Regions from separate parts of the Streptomyces anthophorae genome, predicted to be linked through region 1. Evidence: riboswitches for the same ligand, from Rfam matches in the RefSeq annotation. Region 1 holds a riboswitch; the other holds the start of a gene.

The links. A riboswitch is a leader RNA that binds a small molecule or an ion and turns the genes downstream of it on or off. The one in region 1 is predicted to bind glycine.
Region 2: linked by a shared signal. The riboswitch ahead of gcvP (aminomethyl-transferring glycine dehydrogenase) and the one ahead of gcvT (glycine cleavage system aminomethyltransferase GcvT) in region 1 are both predicted to bind glycine.

What each region holds. Positions count from the first base shown of each region.
Region 1 is NZ_JBLWQQ010000001.1:3,112,065-3,115,266, forward strand. Features, by position in the region: gene ACNYS0_RS13825 (enhanced serine sensitivity protein SseB) at 1-497, opposite strand, end outside; gene ACNYS0_RS13830 (AAA family ATPase) at 608-1,228, opposite strand; glycine riboswitch at 1,389-1,488, shown strand; glycine riboswitch at 1,489-1,590, shown strand; gene gcvT (glycine cleavage system aminomethyltransferase GcvT) at 1,628-2,743, shown strand; gene gcvH (glycine cleavage system protein GcvH) at 2,808-3,185, shown strand; gene glyA (serine hydroxymethyltransferase) at 3,194-3,202, shown strand, end outside.
Region 2 is NZ_JBLWQQ010000001.1:7,389,898-7,393,099, reverse strand. Features, by position in the region: gene gcvP (aminomethyl-transferring glycine dehydrogenase) at 1-1,720, opposite strand, end outside; glycine riboswitch at 1,906-2,002, opposite strand; gene ACNYS0_RS33565 (PRC-barrel domain-containing protein) at 2,126-2,500, shown strand; gene ACNYS0_RS33560 (DNA polymerase IV) at 2,443-3,202, opposite strand, start outside.

The DNA.
Region 1 (3,202 bases):
CGGCCGCCCGTCGCCGGACCGTCGAGCGGCGTGCGGCCACTGCGGGCCAGCTCGGCGACGGCCGGCGGCGGCAGCGGCACACCGACCGTGCCGTCCGGGTTCACGGCGATGCCGACCTGCGGCGGAAGCCCGCGCGCGAACTCCACCGCCGGGGCGATCGTGCAGTCCATCCGGCCACCGGTGACCGCCATGAACTGCTGCTCGGAGCTGAACACGGGGACGAAGGCCTGGCCCCCGATCTCCAGGCTCGGCAGGTCGAGGTCCCGGCTCGCGTTCGAGCCGCCGCGGGGCAGCGGGATCCACACGTGGCTGCGGCCGAGGACCTCGACTATTCGGCGCCCCGCCGAATCCCCAGCACTCCCCGCCTCCTGGCCGAGGGCCGCGGCGAGGACCTCCTCCAACTCGTTGGCGGGCCAGCCCTGCGCGGGGTGGCCGTAGCCGCCCTCGTGCCCCTGGGCGTGACCGTGACCCGGCTCCGGGGTGCCTGGGAACTCCATGACTGCCATCAACCTCTGCCGTTCTGCCCGCTGCTGTGCCCGCCGACCTTAACTCGTACACACAATTGGACACGGTGCGGTTCCGTCCGCTTGCGCAGGGGCCCCGGCCGTCAGTCGCCGAACGTGATCCCGGCGAGCGCCTCCATCGCCGCCCGGTCGAGCAGCACCGCCGACTCCATCCCGGCCGGCGGCTCCCCCCGCTCCGTCGAGCTGACGAGCGCGCCCACCGCCCTGCGGTGCCGGGCGAAGGCGTACCGGGACACTCCACGGCCGCGGTCCCGCTGCCCCTCGAGGGCCGTGTCCGCCGGTACGTCGAGCAGCATCAGGTGGACGGCGACCCCGCGCCGCCGCGCCGTGCGGATCACCCAGCGGCGCACCCACGCCTGCGTACCGCAGTCGTGCACGACGACGCTGACGCCCGAGCGCATCGCCCGCCGCAGGCCCACATAGTGCGCGATGCGGACCAGCGGCCGGTACAGCGCGTACGGCAGGCGGGCCGGCATGCGCGCGGCCCAGCGCTCGCGGGTGTCCTGCGAATCGATCCGGATCTCCTTGACGGCCCGCCGCATCAGCGTCGACTTGCCGCTGCCGGGCAGGCCGGAGAGCACGACGAGGTCGCCCGCCTCGAAGGCGAGTCTGCGCGGGGTGTGTCCGCGGCGGCCGCGCAGGTCCCGTACCGAGCGCTGGCCGGGGATCCGCACCCCCGCCACCACCGATGCCGAAGCCGACACCGCGTAAGCCCCCGCCACTGCCTTGTGCACCGCGATCGTCCTCCCCGTTCCGGTCACGTCACCCTTGCCCCTCAAGTGTAAAGAGAAGGTAATGCCACTCAAGGGGTTTCCCTGTCGGACGGGCATGCAATGATGTGCGCGCAACTGCATACCGGCCGCTTGAATCCGCGCGGGAGAGTTCCGGGTACCCATCGGTCCCCGGACGCCGAAGGAGCAAGTTCCTCCCTTGAATCTCTCAGGCCCCGTACCGCGCGGGCGAGGCAGATCTGAAAAGTGGGGCGCCTTTGTGACACGGCGCCCCCACCCAAGGTGCAAGCCCCCTCGGGGCGAACCTCTCAGGTTCCGATGACAGATGGGGAGGACACTTCGCCATCGCCGTCATGCCCGGGAGCACCACTGATGACCCGTACGACATCTCTCGACGCCCTGCATCGTTCGCTCGGCGCGACGATGACCGACTTCGCCGGCTGGGACATGCCGCTGCGCTACGGCAGTGAGCGCGACGAGCACAACGCCGTGCGCACGCGGGCCGGTCTCTTCGACCTGTCCCACATGGGCGAGATCACGGTGTCCGGGCCGGGGGCCGTGGACCTGCTCAACCACGCTCTCGTCGGCAACATCGGCTCCGTCGGCCTCGGCCGCGCCCGCTACACGATGATCTGCCGCGCGGACGGCGGGATCCTCGACGACCTGATCGTGTACCGGCTCGGCGAGACCGAATACATGGTGGTCGCGAACGCGGGCAACGCGCAGGTCGTGCTCGACGCCCTCACCGAGCGCGCCGCCGGCTTCGACGCCGAGGTCCGCGACGACCACGACGCGTACGCGCTGCTCGCGGTGCAGGGCCCGACCTCCGCGGCGATCGTGAAGTCGGTCACGGACGCGGACCTGGACGGCCTGAAGTACTACGCGGGGCTGCCCGGCACCGTCGCCGGTGTGCAGGCGCTCATCGCGCGCACCGGCTACACCGGCGAGGACGGCTTCGAGCTGTTCGTCTCCCCCGCCGACGCCGAGAAGCTGTGGCAGGCGCTGACCGAGGCGGGCGCCGAGTACGGCCTGATCCCCTGCGGCCTGTCCTGCCGGGACACGCTGCGCCTGGAGGCGGGCATGCCGCTGTACGGGCACGAGCTGTCGACGTCCCTCACCCCCTTCGACGCCGGTCTCGGCCGGGTCGTGAAGTTCGAGAAGACCTCCCACAGCGACGACTTCGTGGGCCATGACGCGCTGGTCGCCGCCGCCGAGCGCGCCGAGGCCAACCCGCCCCGCAAGCTCGTCGGCCTCATCGCCGAGGGCCGCCGCGTCCCGCGCGCCGGGATGTCCGTCGTCGTGGACGGCCAGGTGATCGGCGAGGTCACCTCCGGAGCCCCGTCCCCGACGCTCGGGAAGCCGATCGCGATGGCGTACGTGGACGCCGCGCACGCCGAGCCCGGCACGGCGGGCGTCGGCGTCGACATCCGCGGCACGCACGAGCCGTACGAGGTCGTGGCACTGCCGTTCTACAAGCGTCAGAAGTAGGCCCCGCCCGTCCGGGCGCCCCCTCCGTCACCAGCACCTTCCCGCGTACAGGAGAATTCGCATCATGAGCAACCCCCAGCAGCTGCGTTACAGCAAGGAGCACGAGTGGCTCTCCGCCGTCGAGGACGGCGTCGCCACCATCGGCATCACGGAGCACGCCGCCAACGCGCTCGGTGACATCGTGTTCGTCCAGCTCCCCGAGGTCGGCGACACCGTGACCGCGGGCGAGACCTGCGGCGAGCTCGAGTCGACCAAGTCGGTCTCCGACCTGTACTCCCCCGTGAACGGCGAGGTCACCGAGATCAACCAGGACGTCGTCGACGATCCGGCCCTCGTGAACTCGGCCCCGTTCGAGGGCGGCTGGCTGTTCAAGGTCCGGCTGGCCGACGAGCCGAAGGACCTGCTCTCCGCCGACGAGTACACCGAGTTCTCCGGGAGCTGACCCCACCGATGTCCGTA
Region 2 (3,202 bases), 4.3 Mb from region 1:
AGCCGGCGTTCGGCTGGAGCGACACCTTGTCGTAGCCGGTGACCTCGGCGAGCCGCTCCTCCAGCTCACGGATGAGCGTCAGGTAGCCCTGCGCCTGCTCGGCGGGGGCGAAGGGGTGCAGCTGGCCGAACTCGGGCCAGGTGACCGGCTCCATCTCCGTCGTCGCGTTGAGCTTCATCGTGCAGGAGCCCAGCGGGATCATGCCGCGGTCAAGGGCGTAGTCGCGGTCGGCGAGCATGCGCAGGTAGCGCAGCATCGCCGTCTCGGAGCGGTACTGGTGGAAGACGGGGTGCGTCAGGTACTCGTCCTCGCGCAGCAGCCCGCCCGGCAGTGTGTCCTCGACCTCGGCGTCCAGCGCCTCGATGTCGGCGTCGACGCCGAACGCGGTCCACACGGCGCCCAGTTGGTCCCGCGTGGTCGTCTCGTCGCAGGCGACCGAGACATGGTCGGCGTCCACGAGGTGCAGGTTGACGCCGCCCTCGCGCGCGGCGGAGACGACCGAGGCGGCCTTGCCCGGCACCCGCACGGTGAGGGTGTCGAAGTACGCGCCGTGCACGACCTCGACGCCGCCCGCCGTGAGCCCCGCGGCGAGCAGGGTGGCGTAGCGGTGGGTGCGCCGCGCGATGGACTTGAGCCCCTCGGGACCGTGGTAGACGGCGTACATGCCGGCCATGACGGCGAGCAGCACCTGCGCGGTGCAGATGTTGCTGGTCGCCTTCTCGCGGCGGATGTGCTGCTCACGGGTCTGAAGGGCGAGGCGGTACGCCTTGTTGCCGTCGGCGTCGACGGAGACACCCACCAGTCGGCCCGGCAGCGAGCGCGCGAACTTCTCACGCACGGCCATGTAGCCGGCGTGCGGACCGCCGAAGCCCATCGGGACACCGAAGCGCTGCGTCGTACCGACGGCGATGTCCGCGCCCAGCTCACCGGGCGAGGTCAGCAGCGTCAGCGCAAGAAGATCGGCGGCGACGGTGACGATGGCGCCCAGCTCGTGCGCCTGGTCGATCACGGGCTTGATGTCCCGCACGACGCCGGAGGCGCCCGGGTACTGCACGAGCACGCCGACGACCCCGCGCTCGGCGACCTCGGCCGGAATGCCCTCGCTCAGGTCGGCGACGACGATCTCGACACCGGTCGGCTCGGCGCGGGTCTGGATCACGGCGATGGTCTGCGGCAGGGCGTCGGCGTCGACGACGTACACGCCGTTCTTGACCTTGCCGACGCGGCGCGACAGGGCCATCGCCTCGGCGGCGGCGGTGCCCTCGTCGAGCAGCGAGGAGCCCGAGGTGGGCAGGCCGGTCAGCTCGGCGACCATGGTCTGGAAGTTGAGCAGCGCCTCCAGGCGGCCCTGCGAGATCTCCGGCTGGTACGGCGTGTACGCCGTGTACCAGGACGGGTTCTCCATGACGTTGCGCAGGATGACGGGCGGCGTGAACGTCCCGTAGTAGCCGAGGCCGATCATCGAGCCGAGCACCTGGTTGCGCTCTGCAAGGGACTTCAGCTCGGCGAGCACCTCGGCCTCGCTGCGTGCGGCCGGAAGGTCGAGCGCCTCGGCGCTCTTGATCACATCGGGCACCGCGGCCGCGGTCAGCTCGTCCAGCGAGCCGTAGCCGACCTGCGCGAGCATCTTGGCCTGAGCGGCCTCATCGGGGCCGATGTGGCGCTGCTCGAAGGGGATTCCTCGCTCCAGCTGGGAGAGCGGAATACGATTGGCGGTCATTGCGGAGGCCTCCTGGTCATTGCGACCTACGAGGGGCACCACGGCGCGGGTACCCGGACGGCCTCCCCCTCTGTCATCTCAACCTGAGAGCTTCACCGGCCCACCCCGCGAAAACACGGAACACACCGGCTTGCACCGTCGGTGAGAGCGGAAACCGTGCACCCCGCCCTGCTTTCCAGAGTGACCTCGTCCGTGCGGTACGTGGGCCTGAGAGATTCCGGGGAGGATTTGCTCCTTCGGCGCCTTCCGACGACTGTCGGAGGACTCTCCCGCACGGGGTCAGCAGCCATTTGCCAGCCTACCAGCGGCTACTTGGCCGGAGCCCCCGAGTGGCCGCCTTACGTAATGTGCTCTTTCGTAGTCCTTACAGACGAGTTGCGATCATCGCGATCAGTTGGAGGGCCCGTGCAGACCGATGTCGATCCGCGCAACCTGATCGGCCGCAAGGCGTTCGACCGCAACGGGGCCAAGATCGGCACCATCGACGAGGTGTATCTGGACGATGCCACGGGTGTGCCGGAGTGGGCCGCGATACGAACGGGCCTGTTCAGCCGCGATGCCTTCGTCCCGCTCGAACCGAGCGACTTCACGGACGGCACGCTGCACGTGCCCTTCGAGCGCTCCCTGATCAAGGACGCCCCCGACTTCGGCGTGGGCCGCCATCTCTCCCCTGAGCAGGAGCTCCAGCTCTACGACCACTACGGTCTTGACATCACGGCGCCTCAGTCGCCCGACGTCACGTTCGGCAAGGTCGCGGGCGCGGAGGACGAGACGACCTGATCCCCGGCCTCTTCGGCGGCTTCGAAGGCCTCGGCTTCTTCGGCCGCTTCGAAGGCCCCGGCTCTTTCGGCTCTCTCGACGAGCGGCAGCGGGTCCGCCGGCTCCAGCTCCGGGTCGTCGACCCGGAACGTCCGCACCCGCCCCGGCACCACCGCGTACGGCGTCTCGAACCGCACGGTCACCCGCCCGAGCCCGCTCCCCTGCACCCACCCGGACCCGAACTCCGCATGCCGCACATCGTGCCCGGCCAGCCACTTCCGCTCCACGGGCGTCGGCTCGGGCTCGGCCGCCTCCACCGGCTCGACCGACCCTGCCTCCCCCTCCAGCTCCTCGGCGGCGGCAGCCTCCTCCTCCGCGGCGGCGAACTGTGCGAACAGGTCCTCCTGCGTGAAGTCGGCGAGCCCGCTGACCCCGACGCCCAGCAACCGCACGCCACCGGTCGTGTCCACGCTCTCCAGCAACCGCGCCGCGGCCTCCCGCACCACCCCGGGATCGTCCGTCGGTCCCCGCAGCGTCTCTGAGCGCGTCAGCGTCGAGAAGTCGTAGCGCCGCACCTTGAGCACCACGGTCCGCCCCGAGCGCTCGGCCGCTCTCAGCCGCTCCACGCACCGCCCGGCGAGCCTGCGCACCTCCATCCTGACCTGCACCCGGTCATGGATGTCCACGTCGTACGTGTCCTCGACCGATACGGACTTGGAGTCC